DNA from 2 places in the Acidaminococcus hominis genome. Region 1 is predicted to be linked to the other one. Evidence: a T-box and tRNA genes for the amino acid it is inferred to sense, from the RefSeq annotation. Region 1 holds a T-box; the other holds one or more tRNA genes.
The links. The T-box of region 1 lies ahead of thrS (threonine--tRNA ligase). A T-box ahead of a tRNA ligase gene usually reads a tRNA of that ligase, here a tRNA-Thr.
Positions count from the first base shown of each region.

Region 2: it has a tRNA-Thr gene. The T-box ahead of thrS (threonine--tRNA ligase) is inferred to sense a tRNA for this amino acid. The anticodon was not compared.

Region 1 is NZ_JAKVMG010000001.1:320,983-328,769, forward strand. Features, by position in the region: gene LKE88_RS01525 (hypothetical protein) at 488-718, shown strand; gene LKE88_RS01530 (hypothetical protein) at 1,080-1,343, shown strand; gene LKE88_RS01535 (hypothetical protein) at 1,471-1,734, shown strand; gene LKE88_RS01540 (hypothetical protein) at 1,984-2,292, shown strand; gene LKE88_RS01545 (hypothetical protein) at 2,340-2,723, shown strand; gene LKE88_RS01550 (helix-turn-helix domain-containing protein) at 2,844-3,041, shown strand; gene LKE88_RS01555 (ATP-grasp domain-containing protein) at 3,705-4,577, shown strand; gene LKE88_RS01560 (hypothetical protein) at 4,733-5,002, shown strand; gene LKE88_RS01565 (lactate utilization protein) at 5,132-5,776, opposite strand; T-box leader at 5,995-6,205, shown strand; gene thrS (threonine--tRNA ligase) at 6,263-7,787, shown strand, end outside.
Region 2 is NZ_JAKVMG010000001.1:1,987,183-1,994,969, forward strand. Features, by position in the region: gene gltA (NADPH-dependent glutamate synthase) at 1-185, shown strand, start outside; gene LKE88_RS08905 (thiamine phosphate synthase) at 271-855, opposite strand; gene thiH (2-iminoacetate synthase ThiH) at 836-2,092, opposite strand; gene LKE88_RS08915 (thiazole synthase) at 2,092-2,871, opposite strand; gene thiF (sulfur carrier protein ThiS adenylyltransferase ThiF) at 2,858-3,520, opposite strand; gene thiS (sulfur carrier protein ThiS) at 3,522-3,713, opposite strand; TPP riboswitch at 3,782-3,900, opposite strand; tRNA gene LKE88_RS08930 (tRNA-Thr) at 4,073-4,148, shown strand; gene LKE88_RS08935 (helix-turn-helix domain-containing protein) at 4,334-4,561, shown strand; gene LKE88_RS08940 (hypothetical protein) at 4,697-4,912, shown strand; gene murI (glutamate racemase) at 4,945-5,739, opposite strand; gene aroD (type I 3-dehydroquinate dehydratase) at 5,961-6,716, opposite strand; gene LKE88_RS08955 (aldehyde dehydrogenase family protein) at 6,983-7,787, opposite strand, start outside.

The sequences.
Region 1 (7,787 bases):
GCGGAGGAGTATCCTGCCAAAAGTGCACATATTTTGCACACAGGCCATTTCAGGTTTCCCTCAAAAAGTGGAATTGCACACAGCTTGCTGCAGGAACTGACCGTTCTTTTACCCATACTTTCTGCTATACTGATATTAGAAGAGCAAAGAGAAGAAAGTTTATAAGTTCACTAGCACTGCAACAACCAGGGCACAGCAATCAACTGAGGAGCAGTCAAAGGCAGAATATAATCTCTGTAAAGGAGCTGATGCCAACTGGAAAAATTTAAAAGATCGACAGGAGTCGATGTTTAGGAACACGGTTTTTTGAATTCAAGAGATGAATATACTAAAGAAGAAATTGAAGACCATAAAAGTGACAATAGAACAACACAAGAAAGACTGCTTCCAAAAGGGTGAGATATATCGGCAATGAGAATAAAGAAATTGTTGGAAAAACAACAAGATAATTGGCCGATGAGGAAAGAAAGGAGGGTGTGGATATATTATGAACAGCCAAATCTTAAAAGATAGAATCAGTTCTTTATTTACACACGTACTCTTTGATTACAAGGGTATTCATTGTGGGGTAGACCCATTTTCAGCACATGAATTCGACGTGTGGTATGGTGATAAATACGAAACAATGAAAAGCATTGAGGAAGTTATGAACAAACCATTTTTTGATGGTAAAAGCCTGTCGGAAATATCTTCAGAAATAGAAAATGTTGAGTTATAGAGGCTGTGAAAAAATGAAAATAAACTTCCTCAGTCAGCCGTGCTGGCTGATAACTCCTTAGCAGTTCACCGTATCCAAAGCAGCTACGCACCAAGGTAATTTCTCTTTGGACGGCTGTTGTATGGCTCACATTAGACAAGAGCCTTGTAGTCCCCTGTTATGCTCTAGGATGTGAGCGAAATACTGAAGGGGCCAATTCGTACCCATAAGGTTTCCAGTGTTTATCAATAATAGCACTATAGTTCAGTCAGTAGTTGACCAGCAGGGGCTGTTTTACATATTAGAACTCGATTTATCAATGAAGTGGCATCAGCTATAGTTCACAAGGCCGATATAATCTTTATTGGAAGGAGGGATTTCGATGTCTGTACTGAAGTATTGGAATAAACGAATACCGGAGATTGAAAAATATTGTGCCGAACATCATCTTTCCGTCAAAAAATTTAGAGCCGCAAGAAAGTGTTTTGGGCCAGATGATTATTGCGTTCTTGCTGATACTCCTCCCAATTACGATGTGAATGCTCCCCTGCCTCCTGCATTGATTGTTAGAAGTCAAGGTGATGCGTTGACTTTTGAGCAGACCGAGTATACGCAGAAAACTTTGGGCAATGATGATGAAGACTAAAAATGGAGTGAAGGGTGCTGCAACCATTATTTCGGCGGCAGCGTCGCTGCTGGGCAGGTAAAAGCACTTCTGTTTTGGCAGGGTACGCTTTATGCCTGTATAAAATTTATGAGAAGGGATGATTTCGATGTCAGATGTTAAGTATTGGGAAAAACGAATACCGGAGATTGAAAAATATTGTGCCGAACATCATCTTTCCGTCAAAAAATTTAGAGCAGCAAGAAAGAGTTTTGGACCAGATGATTATTTCGTTCTTGCTGATACCCCTCCAAATTACGATCTGAATGCCCCCCTGCCTATTGCCTTGATTGTTATAAGTCAGGGTGATGCGTTGACTTTTGAGCAGACCGAGTATACGCAGAAAACTTTGGGCTATGACGATGAAGACTAAGAACGGATTTAACGTGTGCCATAATCGTTATCTCGGCGGCAGCGTTGTTGCCAGGCAGCTAAAAGCTCTTCTGTTTTGGCAGAGTACTTTTTAATACCGCAGGCGAAAAAGATTGTGTTTCATTGATTCTGCATGTATTGGAGTAATAAAATCTGATGCCTATTTATTTGCCCTTCATTGGTACAGAAATGCTAATATGAAATTCAATGTTTGATTTAAATCAAAAGTATTAAGAGAAGGTGATGTGCCGTGAAGAAAAAAATTGTTGGAAAAGTGCGTTATGTAGGTCCGGATTTAGGTGTTACTTTATTAAAATCTAATGTGATTTATGATGTGGTAGGAATTGAACCACCTTTCATTCGCGTAATTGATGAGTCAGAGGAAGATTATCTTTACTACATGTTAAGGCCGCAATCCCTTGATAAAGAAGGACTGTACGGGAAATTTGAAATCGTGGAAGATGAAGACGGACTACTTGCAGAGGCAATGGCTAGACAAGAAAAAATAAAAAAAGAGTATTTGAAAACGCACCCGCCTTTAGTGAGAGAAGAAAAATAAGCTGACGATTTTTATAGATGAAGTATAAAAATTAGTTAATAATTTCCATGGAATTGAATAAATTTTGCATAGTAATAACGGAGGATAGAATCGAAGAGGTTATAGAAGACACGGTAGTAGGTAGTTTGCCTTACATAACAACGAGAAGCAGGAACAAAAGGGTTTACAATTTACTACCCAAAGACAGAAACTCATGTCGTATCAAGGCGGGTGGAACGATAATGAAAAACATATATGAATATTTAGGCCGAAACGTGGAAATAATCGACGTGGACGAAAAGAGTTGGAAAGGTCACGTGTCCGGTTACTATCCAGCTGGTGAAATAGAAGATGATGAAGATGAATTTATAGTTTTAGACGTACCAGGAATTGAAAATAAGGGATTCACTTTTTACCCTTCTGAAATAAAATCAATAAGAGAGCTTGATTAAGCCCCTATTTCGGGTAATTGTTGCAGTAGCTGTTGTTGCTTATACTGCGCGGGAACCATTTGACGATATGCCTGCAAACGGGCATAATAAGAGCATAGATACATTTTGGGGGTGAATGGAATGTTGCTGGATGAGGTGATGACAGCTGCGGAAGCAGCGGAAATTTGGGGAAAATCTCCTGTTACGGTGCAGCAGGCATGTACGGGGTATAAAGGAAATGCTCCCCGGTTTTTGCCAACCGAAGCCAGAAAGGCTGGCCGGATTTGGCTGGTGACCCGGGAAGGAATGAACCGGCTGTATGGTGAACCGAAGAAATAAGCAACAAGAAGGGAGTCCCTGCGAGGGGCTCCTTTTTTGTTTGGTTCAAATTGTACTGGGCAGCCGGGAAGAAAACGACAGCAAAACTTCTGGGAGCTTTTTTGACCAGGACATCTGCTATACTGAAGGGAGAAGAAAAACTGGAGGGATTTTAAAAACTGCAAACGTTTTACAGTGTGGCTAGCTGTGAAAGAATCAGATCTTATTCAAGAGGCAAGGTCTTGTTTATGTTTCCAATATGTAAATGTATGACGTGCAAACATTATGCTGTTTATCCAAGGGAAGACATGATAGGCCGTCCTTATTGTGATGCTTTTCCTGAGGGAATCCCTAAGAAAATTTGGTGGGAAGAAATAAAGCACGATAAGCCGTATCCTGGTGATAATGGCTTGCGGTATGATGCTGCTTATGAATATACACGGCAAAAGCGTAATGGCAATAGGGCTTAGGGTGATTACGGGCTGTGGTATGAATCGTATGAGGAGGGGGGAGAAACATGGACAAATATATTTCTTATCTGGCACTGGCAATATCTCTGATTGCACTGGCTTTGGCAATTTTGAAGTAAAGACAGGAGGGATTTGATACTTTGCCAAGAAGCGACAAAATCTGTATAGCGCAGGCACCGAATGCAGGAGGTTTTATATAAGAAAAAAGGTAGTGATGGCGTTGGTGAGTATGCTTATTTTTCCTTCCAGTTATTTTGACCCTAAGAAAGTAGATGAGGAATTGCGAGAGGAGTACCTGGCAGCATTGGGTACTGGATTGTTTCGAGCGACTTTATTTGGGTATGATGCCTGGTTTGAGGAAGGCAGACTGATTCTATCCACTGCTCCCGCAGAGCTTACAAGGGCGGTTTACAGGGGGTGGATGATGAAACCGGAGCAATATGAAAAATTTTATAACCTGCTGCTGAAGGAGAATATCCAATTAATTACCAGTCCGGAACAATATAAGTTGCTGCATACTTTTCCCAATGTGTATCCATACGTGGAGGCAGATACAGCGAAAATGCTGATTTATCCACTTCATGCGGAGATTCCAGTGGCTGAGCTTCAGAAACAGTTCTCCCGCTTCATGGTGAAAGACTATGTGAAGTCAGTTAAGGGAACAAAGTTCCCCAAATATTTTGATGCAGCGGTAACTCAGCAGGAGTTTGATTATTGGATGGGAGAATTTTACAAGTACCGGGGAGACCTGCTGACAGGCGGTATCTGTATTAAAGAGTACCTCCCGCTAAAACGGTATGAAAATCATACAAACGAATATCGAGTGTTTTACATCAACCATATACCGGCATCAATCAGTCGCAATTCGGGCCAAGGAACAGCTACCCCAAGGCCTCCGCAGAAGCTGATTGACCACTATCGCAGGCTGGGCAGCAATTACTACACCGTGGATTATGCCGAGTTAGAAGATGGAAATTGGAAAATTCTTGAGACTGGGGACGGCGGCGTTTCCGGACTACCGGATTCTGTAGACTATGAAACATATTACAAGACGCTATATGAGTGTCTTAATGGCTGCTCTACATAAGGTGGAACATGTGATTGCTTCAAAAAGAAATGTGGATGTAGGGTAGGTATGGGGATTGGGGAATCGGCTTTTTCTATAAAAATTTATTTTAAACCTGAAATTTCCAGGCTTGAAATAAACGAAATGGTATTTTAGACAATTTGGAGGCGAGAGAAATGGGTAAAAACAGCAGCAGAGCGAAAGCGTTGATTGAGGACCTGAAGGATTATAATCCGAGACTCTTAAAAGAGCTGAAACATCCCCAGGCCAGTCTGGAGAAATTCCTTGACGATGTGGAAGAACGGGAACAGGAGACCCTGGAAATCCTGAAACGGGACATTCCGGAAGGGCTGGACGAGCAGGAGTATGCGCGGGAACTGAATTGGAGACGGCAGCAGGCGCAAGAACTGGCCAACGAAGAGATAAACAGCCTTCTGAGGGGCTAATTTTGGGTAAAAGCCGGCGCCTTGTGAGACCCCGGGAAAAAGCGGAAAATCAGGAAGTCTCCAATTCACCAAGCTGGAAAATCAAAAAAGGCTGCCCAAGTACGGACAGCCTTTTATAGGATTTTGGCTTCAATAGCCCAGATTTTCTCCTACCAGAATCACTTTGATCCGGCCTTTGGGGCCGCCGTTGCGGCGGGTGTGGACCAACTGGTTGCAGATGCTGTCGGGGCTCAGGCAATCGGCACACATGCCATTGACCAGACAGGGTGTTTTGATGGCAAAGCGCTGGGTGTTGATGGGGGCAGCCACAGAACGGGCCCGGGCAATGGCGGCTTCCAGGGTGGGGGCAAATTTATTCATGCCCAAAATGACCAGAACCTGGTTGGGACCAAAACACAGGGCGGCTACCCGGTTGCCGTTGTTGTCCACGTTAAACAGCTGGCCGTCTTCGGTGGCGGCGTTGCTGCCCATAATGTAGGTGTCGCAGAGCAGGGCCTGGCGCATCAGCTCCCATTTTTCCGCAGGATTTTTGGCGGTATCCCGGTCAATCACCTTGTTGTGGGCCTTTACGTAGTCAAGCAGGCCGATTTGGGTGGCAGAAACGGTGCCGCCCCAGGAAACCACATCCGTGGCTGGAATCAGAGAAATGGCCTTGGACAGAGCTTCTTCCTGGGTGGGACAGTAATAGGCTGCAAAGCCCCGTTTTTCAAAATTCTTGGCCACCACAGGGCCCTTTTTGTCATACATGGTATGCATAGTATCAGAACGATCCATTTGAACTCCCCCTTTATAAGATGGATTGTAGCAGAGTGGGGGGCGTAGGGGCAACTGGAAGGCAGTAGAATTTTCAGCATTTTTTTAGATTGTACTTTCTATGTATGAAATGTTACATTTTATTCCAAAAAGCTTCCCGTAGGGGATTATTTTTGGAAAATGGTTCTCCGGGGTTGACAATATTTTCTCCCGTGGTATAATTAAGCCAATTTCAAAAGCCAAAGGTAATGCGAAGGACAAGCTGTCATAGATGCTGTACAGAGAAGTCGGAATGCTGAGAACCGACCCGGATAAGTGGCAGGTAACCACCTTCAAACCATCTGCTGAACCAATAGTAAGCCAGATCGTAATCCTGCGTTAAAGGGTCCGAGAGGGTTCGTATTGTCGAACCAATCAGGGTGGAACCGCGAGCTTAGGCCCGTCCCTATTACAGGGACGGGTTTTTTGTTTTGCCTGGCTAAGAATAGAGGAGGAACTATCATGTCAATGATTCAAGTAAAACTGCTGGATGGCAGTGTAAAAGAAGTTGAAGCAGGCAGCAGCTTGCTGTCCATTGCCAAGAGCCTGTCCCAGAAACTGGGCAAACAAGCCCTGCTGGCCAAGGTTGACGGTGTCAACAAAGATTTGAGCGATACCCTGGACCACGATGCCCAGGTGGAATTCGTTACTCCGGATTCTGAAGAAGGCCTCCATGCCATTCGCCATACGGCTTCCCATGTCATGGCCCAGGCCATTCAGCATCTGTTCCCGGGCACGAAGTTTGCCATTGGCCCTGCCATTGACAAAGGCTTCTACTATGACCTGGACAGTGAACACGTTTTTACGCCGGAAGATTTGGCTGCCATTGAAAAAGAAATGGGCAAAATCATCAAAGCCAACTATCCTCTGGTGCGCAATGAATTGCCCCGGGAAGAAGCTTTGGCCAAATTCAAGGCAGAAGATGAACCCTACAAGGTGGAACTGATTGAAGACCTGCCGAAAGATGCCGTTATCAGCACCTATACCCAGGGCGACTTCACCGACCTGTGTGCCGGCCCGCATTGCCCCTCCACGGGCCGTGTAAAGGCGTTCAAGCTTATGAGCATTGCTGGTGCCTACTGGCGCGGCGATGAACACAACAAGATGCTCCAGCGTATTTATGGTACGGCTTTTGCCACCAAAGAAGAACTGGAAGAATACCTGCATATGATGGAAGAAGCTGCCAAGCGCGACCACCGGAAACTGGGCAAGGAACTGGGTATCTTCATGCTCAGCGATTACGGCCCCGGCTTCCCGTTCTTCCTGCCCAACGGCATGATCATCCGCAATACGCTGATTGATTACTGGAGAGAAGTTCATAGAAAATATGGCTATCAGGAAGTTATGACTCCTATGATCATGAACCGGCAGCTGTGGGAAACCTCCGGTCACTGGGATCATTACAAGGAAAATATGTATTTCACCAAGATTGATGACCAGGATTACGCCATTAAACCCATGAACTGCCCCGGCGGCATGCTGGTTTACGCCAACACGCCCCACTCCTACAAGGAACTGCCCCTGCGGGTGGGCGAATTGGGCCTGGTACACCGCCATGAACTGTCCGGTGCCCTGCACGGCCTGTTCCGGGTACGCTGCTTCACCCAGGATGATGCCCATATCTTCATGATGCCCAGCCAGATTGAAAGCGTTATCCAAGAAACCATCCGGCTGTTTGACGAAGTATACGCTACCTTCGGCCTGACCTACCATGCAGAACTGTCCACCCGTCCGGACAACTCCATGGGTGACGACGCTACCTGGGAAATGACCACCGGCGCCCTGAAAAAAGCCATGGACGACTTCGGCCTGAAGTACACCATCAATGAAGGCGACGGCGCTTTCTACGGCCCCAAGATCGACTTCCATCTGAAGGATTCCATTGGCCGGACCTGGCAGTGCGGCACCATCCAGCTGGATATGCTGCTGCCGGAAAAATTCGATCTGACCTATACTGGCGAAGACGGGCAAAAACATCGTCCGGTTATGATCC
Region 2 (7,787 bases), 1.7 Mb from region 1:
GCACCCCCGACCTGGAGCTGACCAAAAAAGGCTGCGTCCAGGCTGACGAGGAAACCGGTGCTACGTCCGTGCCCGGCCTGTACGCCGGCGGTGACGCTGCCACAGGTGCCGCTACCGTAATCCTGGCTATGGGTGCCGGCAAGAAAGCTGCCGCCCATATGGCCGAATACATGCTGAACAAATAAGGGACTTGCCCCTGAACGCAAGACAAAACCACACACACGCAAACGAGGCTGGAAAAATGAATGTTCATTTTTCCAGCCTCGTTTTTTATTTTTCCGGCAGCTGCGCAAAAGCTCCCATACCCCAGGCTCCGGCAGCCCCGGCAGCAGCAAGCTCCGGGAGCTTTTCCCGGGTAACGCCTCCGATAGCCCAGACGGGCACCGGGGAGCGGCGGCATACCTCCTGGAGCAGCGTCACCCCTCTGGGGGCCAAATTTGGCTTACAGGCGGTGGTATAGATATGACCCAACGTCACCCTTGCGGTACCTAGTTTCGCCGCTGTAAGGACGTCTTTCAGGCTATGGCAGGAGGCTCCCAGGGGCGGCAGGGCGGCCCGTTCCTCCGGCCTAAGGCGCTCCAACACCGGAAGCGGCAGGTGCAGGCCCTCGGGGCGCAGTTCCCGGGCCGCTTCCGGGTAAAAATGCAGAATGCAGGGCACCCCGGCCCGGCGGCACAGGGAGAGGACCTGCCGGGCCAGCTGCCGATAAACCTCTGGATTTAAATCCTTTTCCCGAAGCAGCAGGGCCGCAGGCCGCTGGGCCAAAATCCCTTCCACCTGTTCCAGCAGGGGAACCTGGTACAGCTGGCGGTGGGTGACGCAGCCAAAGGGCAGGCTACACGTAAAGGTAGTCATTGCGCACCGGCTGGAGGCCTTCCCGGTCCAGATCCTCCGTCATGGCCCGGAGGCTCCGGCCGTCCTGGATTTCAAACTGTTCGTCCCCTTCGGACCCGCTCTGCTCTCCAGTATACTTTTCCTCGTGGTCCCCGATGCCCGTGGACACCCCAGCGGAGACCTTGGTGGCCGCAATGCGCACAATGCCGTTGCGAAAGGCCGCGGATTCCCGGCTGGAAACGGTAATTCCTGCAAAGGGCAGGAACAGCCGGTAGGCGCAGAGAATCTGGCACAGCTGGCGCTCCCCTACGTCCTGGGGGTTGATGGAGGCGTTGTTGATAATGGGCCGCAGCCGGGGGCAGGACAGGCTCATTTCCGCCCAGGGATACTTCCGCTGGAGGTAATACACGTGAAGGGCTGTGGCCAGGGCGTCCTTGCGGAAATTGGACAGCCCCAAAAGGGCTGAAAAGCCCACCCCCCGCATGCCGCCCCTAAGGGCCCGTTCCTGGGAATCAAACCGGTAGGGCCATACCCGTTTGTGCCCCAAGAGATGCAGGGTTTCGTATTTTTTCAGATCGTAGGTCTCCTGGAATACGGTGACCGAATCCGCCCCGCAGACATGGAGATACCGATACTCGTCGGTGTTCATGGGGTAGACCTCCAGACCCACGTTCTTGAAGTACTTGGCGGCCAGCTTGCAGGCCTCCCCGATATACTCCACGCTGCTTTTGGCCCGGCTTTCCCCGGTAAGCAGCAGGATTTCCTCCATGCCGCTTTGGGCGATTACCTGCATTTCCTGCTCCATCCGCTCCCCGGTGAGCTGGAGCCGGTGGATGGGATTGTAGCAGTTGAAGCCGCAGTAGATGCAGTAGTTTTCGCAGTAGTTGGCCAGATACAGGGGTGTGAACAGATACACCGTGTTGCCAAAATGCCGGCTGGTAACTGCCCGGGCCTTTTGGGCCAGTTCTTCCAGGAAGGGCTCCGCCGCCGGGCTGAGCAGCGCCTTCAGGTCCTCCACGGTCACCCGCTCATGGCACAGGGCCCGGCGCACGTCCACCGCCGTATAGGCGCTGGGGTCATAGGACTCCATTTGGCTGATAACCTTTTCCCGAACCTCCGACTGGAGCTGCTCCATGCCGGGCAGGTATTCCATCGGGTCCTTCCGGCAGGAAGGGTCGTTTTCCAGTTGGTGTTTCCGTTTCAGGGCAGCCGGGGTTAGATTCTTGCCGTCCACCAAAAATTGATTTTCTTCTTCCATCAGGCATCCTCCCGCAAAAAGCCAGTCAAGGGATCGCTGGAGGCGGCGCCCCGGCTGAGCACCCGTCCCAGGCCGGACAGATACGCTTTCCTACCGGCTTCCACCGCGCTGCGGAAGGCCTGGGCCATGAGAGGTAAATCCCCGGCAGTGGCCAGGGCGGTATTTACCATTACCGCAGCGGCCCCCATTTCCAGGGCTTCACAGGCCTGGGAAGGCCGGCCAATGCCCGCGTCCACAATGATGGGCAGGTCAATTTCGTCCAGGAGGATCTGGATAAAGTCCCGGGCGGACAGGCCCCGGTTGGAGCCAATGGGCGCAGCCAGAGGCATAACAGCCGCAGCCCCGGCACTGACAAGGTCCCGGGCCGCATTCAGGTCCGGGAACATATAGGGCAGCACCACAAAGCCGTCCTGGGCCAGAAGTTCCGTGGCCTTGATGGTTTCCTGGTTGTCCGGCAGCAGGTACCGGCTGTCCCGCATGATTTCAATTTTCACGAAGTTCCCGCAGCCCAGTTCCCGGGCCAGTTTGGCAATGCGCACCGCCTCCTGGGCATTCCGGGCGCCGGAGGTATTGGGCAGCAGGGTTACGTCTTGGGGAATGTACTGAAGGATATTGTCCTGTCCAGTGGTATTGGTCCGGCGGACCGCCAGGGTAATCATTTCGGCACCGGCGTCCTGAATGGCCGTTTGAATTAACGGCAGGGAATATTTCCCCGAGCCCAGAATAAAGCGGGAATGGAAGATTTTGCCTCCCAGCTGCCAAGTATCATTTGCGTTCATAGTATTCATCCTTTCCAATTTTTTCTGTTTCTCCAGCTAGCAGCTGAAGCACCGTAAGGGCCTCCTGGGCCGCACACAAATTGACCCGGGCCCCGTAGAGCCCGTCTCCGTCCCGGATATCCGCCGTCCTGTCCCCGCACAGGTAAAAATGAGGGGACAGTTTGCGCACCCGGACCCGGTTGCCGGAGGAAAAGCCGGCCATACCGGAGGCGGCCACCAGCACCGCCTGGGGAAAGCACTCCCGGACCGTATTGCACAAAAGTGCCTTTTCCCGGGGCCCGTCAAAGGCTTCTACAATCAAGTCATAGCCGGCCAGCTCCTGGGGGATATTTTCCGCCGTCAGCCGCAGGATCCGGGGCACCAACTCTGCGTAGGGGGTAATCCGCCGCAGGCTCGCCACCAGGGCCTCCGCCTTGTACTGGCCCAGCTGGTCCATAAAATACAGCTGCCGGTTGAGATTGGTGGCTTCCACCCGGTCGTCGTCCACCAGCCGTAGGTGTCCTACCCCAGCCCGGACCAAAAGCTCCGCTACCCGGGAGCCTAGGCCCCCCAGCCCGCAAATGGCCACCCGGCCCTGGCGGAATTTGGCCTGACGCGCCGCTCCGTGGCGGCTTTCCAGGGCGTCAAACCATTCTTTTTGGCTGAGCATCTCAGCCCCCGCCTACAAACGACACGATCTCTAGCACGTCTTCCGGCTGGAGCAGCACCGAGGCATACTGGCTTTTGGGCACAATGTCCCCGTTTCGTTCCACGGCTACGTTGCCCAGGTCGATCTGCCGCTCCCGAAGGTACGCCAGCAGGGTCCGGCCCTCAGCCTTTTCTTCTTTTCCATTGATTCGCATTTCCAAGGCCTCCTTGTTTTGGGACAACAAAAAAGAGAAGCCACCTGAATCCGGGTAACTTCTCTTGCCGTTTTGCTCGTTTGCATCCCTACGTTGGCATTATCCAAATCAGGTTCACGGGTCGAAGGGCCTACCTTCCTCTCAGCCTGTCCGGCATTTCTGCCTGCAAGCTCCCCTACCCTGCGGTTTTCACCGCCGGCTTCTCTATTCTGTTTGCTTTTGATTATACCGCTATTTTCTGGAAATTGCAAAAAACAGGTTAACTTTATACGCTCCCAAAATCTTCCGTTTGCCGCCCGAAAAATACAGATCAGGCCTTGAAAAAAAGCGGAAAACATGGTAAAATACTCTCCATGAATGCTACTGTAGCTCAGTTGGTAGAGCATCTCATTCGTAATGAGAGGGTCGTAGGTTCGAATCCTATCAGTAGCTCCATTTTTTTACCCTTTTTTGGACCTGCCGGGTTTCCGGTCTCCCCAGGGAGACGGAGACCTGTTTTTTTATGCCCCAAAACGGCTCTTTTCTGGGAGGATTTCGCCCCACCCTTCCTGCTATACTGAAAGTATGGAAAAACGCAGGATTGCCCCCTGCCCTGGCAGGAGGCAGCAAAGGAGGAGCCTATGGATATTACAGAGATCATCAAGGAAAAATTGGCAGACCGCAGCCTGCACCAGCGGGACCTGGCGGAACGGACGGGCATCCGGAAGGACTCCCTGTCCCTGTACGTGAACCGGAAGCGGGAGCCCAATCTGGAAACCCTGCTGCGGATTTTGGAGGGGCTGCATTGCAGCCTGGAGGTCCGGGATGAGGAAACCGGGGAAACCTACCAGGTGGCCGCCGGGGATTAATTTCCCCAAACACTTACCTGGGAGGATTTCACCCCACCCTCCCTGCTATACTGAAAGTAAGGGAAGCTGTAGGGCCTGGCTAAAGCCGGATTGGGGAATCCGGGGCGCCGGGCCCACCAGAAAGGATGGATGCCTATGGAAGATTGGGAAGAAGATAAATACCTCAAGAAAAAACGCCTGTCGGTGCGCATGGAGGAGGAGCCCCTCCGGCGGTTTGGGGAGCTCTGCCGGCAGCAGGGCACTACCCCCAGCCACGTGATCCGGGATTTCATCTTCCGGTTTATTGCCCGGAACTCAAAAACCCCCAGGCAGGGGAACGCTTCTGGGGAAAGCAAAAAACAGGATGTGTGACCACCAGGGTCATACATCCTGTTTTTGCTTTATCATAATTGAATCAGCTTGAAGACGCAGCCGTTTGTGTCCATGACCCGCTGGGCCAGCCGCTGGCCCCGTTCCACATCGGCGGTAAAGCAGATTTCCGTTTCCCCGATGCCTTCCGTCTGGGCCAGTCCCCGGGCCGCCAGGTCCTCGATGGCATCCTGGGTGGTCCGCTCTGCCGGGTCCAGAATGGTCACCTGGGATCCCAGGGCCTTTTGCAGCTCTTCCCGGACGAAGGGATAATGGGTGCAGGCCAGGAGCACCGTATCCACGTCATGGGCCTTCAGGTCGTCGGCATATTCCTGTACGGCGCTGGCCAGTTCCGGAGTGCCAAATTTCTCCCCTTCAATCAGGGGCACAAATTTAGGGCAGCCCTGCCCAAACACCTGGATTTCCGGGTCCATGGCCTGGATTTCCCGTTTATGGGCCCCGGTGGACACCGTAAAGTCCGTGGCCACAAAGCCCACCCGTTTGTTCTTGGTTACGCCTTTCACCATCCGGGCGCCTTTGGCCATACCGATAACGGAAAAGTCATACCCGTTTTGGATCACGTCCTTACCCAGCACCGTAATGGTGTTGCAGGCCACCACCAGCTGCTTGATGTGCCGTTTGTCCAGGTAGGCGGTCATATCCCCTACAAATTCAATGATCTGTTCCCGGGACCGGTTGCCATAGGGCGTCCGTGCCGTATCCCCGATAAAGATAAAATCCTCGTGGGGCATTTTTGCCCGGAGCCATTTCAGCACCGTCAAGCCCCCTACTCCTGAATCGATTACGCCAATGGGTTGTTTCTTATCCATCTGTATGCCCCCTCTTTAGACTGCCGCGCCGGCAGGTTCGTTCACCTTCTATTATACCGCAAAACAATCCTGTATTTACAAAAAATTCAGCAGCGGTCCAAAAGACCGCTGCCAGTTGTTGCAAAGCTGGGTGCTGAAGGAAAAATAAACGGACAAATTTCTCCGTTTTCCCCTTTAGCCCATAAAAAAACAGGTGCAGTTCTCACCACACCTGTACGCTTTTAGGCCAGGCTCTTTAAGAATATGGACAGGCCGTTGGCTGGCAGCTGTCCCGGTGCCGAAGCTTTGCCGGCAGTGCCGAAGGTAATGCAGGAACCGAAGGCTTCGCCGCAGATCCTGCTGATGACGCCCTTGTGCCCCATGGACATGGTAATCACCGGCGTTTCATCGTGTTCTTCCTTCATGGTCAGGGTGGCATCCAACAGGGTCAGCACATCCCGTTCCGACTGGGGCATCACGGCGAATTTGGCAATGTCACAGCCCAGGTCCTGCATCTTGCACAGGTTCCGGACGATGATGTCCTTGTCCGGGGTACTCTTGAAATTGTGCCGGGAGCCAACCACCTTGACGCCGGCTTCGTGGGCCGCCTCTACAATGGTCTTCATGGCTTTTTCGCCCCGGGACAGTTCCACGTCCACCAGATCAATCAGGCCGCTGTCAATAACCGCCAGGAGCAGATCCACATAGTCCTGGGTATCGATTTCCATCATGCCGCCTTCTACGTCCGTGCGGACGGTGAAGAGCAGCGGCAGGTTCCACAACTGGTCCCGGAACAGGGTCATGGGTTTAATCCGAACTTCCGGATCCGTTACATTGTTGAAGAAATCTGCTCTCCATTCAATCAGGTCACAGGGGGAATTCATGATTAGATTCACGGATTTCCGCACCCCTGCGTAATCGCTGTCCGAAATGGGGATGGCAATCTTGGGCATTCCTTCGCCGATACGTACATTCTTTACCTTTACTACTTCGCTCATTTGGCTTACCTCTTTCCATGCTACTATCCTACTGGTTTGCTATAAGTGACTAAAAGTATACCACCCAAAGTTACTGCTGTCAAACATTCTTGCCACAAATTTTAAATTTTTGTAAACAATTGCACCATTTATTACAGGTTAACTTTTCCTGTAAAGAAAGAAGGATGCGCGGCCATTAGAGGGGAAAAGCCGCACATCCTTCTTATCTATAAGAGGATTCAATATGAGTAATTCGCAAATGGTGCCAAGAAAATGGTCAAGCTGGATTATTCTTCGTCCATGCCCGGTTTGAAGAAGTCACCGAACAGTTCTTCGTTGGAAGGCATATCGTATTCCAGAGGACGGGATACCCAAGTGGTGTTCATGTAATGTTTCAGGGAGATGTTCTCGGAAACAATGTTGCCGCCCCAGGTGCCGCAGCCCATGGAAGAGGTCGGAGGCATGCCGTTCCAAGCGGAACCAGAGTTGCCTCTGTTGTTAGGTTGACGAACCATGATACGGGAAACAGGAGCTGCTTTGCCCAGACGATCGATATGGTCATCATCGAAGGAGTAGATGCCGCAGGAGTGGCCTTTGCCGCCTACTTCGAAGATAGCTCTCATCATATCCAGAGCGTTTTCGAATTCGCCTTTGTATTTGAACAGGGTCAGCAGGGTGGTCAGTTTTTCGCTGGAGAAGAAGAATTGTTTGCCGATATGTTCGATGCCGCCGCCAGTTACAGCGATGAATTTACGGTCAGCAGGGATGGTGAAGCCAGCAGCTTCAGCCAGGGCTTGCGGGCTAACGGCAACGGTGTCAGGCAGACGGTGGCCGGTTTCATCCCACATAACCTTTTTAATCTTTTCAGCTTCTTCTTCGTTGGCCAGGTAAGCGCCTTCTTCAACCAGGGCTTTTACGAAGCCATCGTAAACTTCTTCAGAAATAACCAGGTTGCCGTCGCAGGAGCAGCCAGAACCAAAGTCGGAAGTCTTGGAAATCCGGGTGTTGGCAGCAGCTTCTTTTTGACGTTCCGGAGTGTTGCAGGTGTTATCAATGATAACGGTAGCGTTGCCGGCGCCAGAACCATAGGCA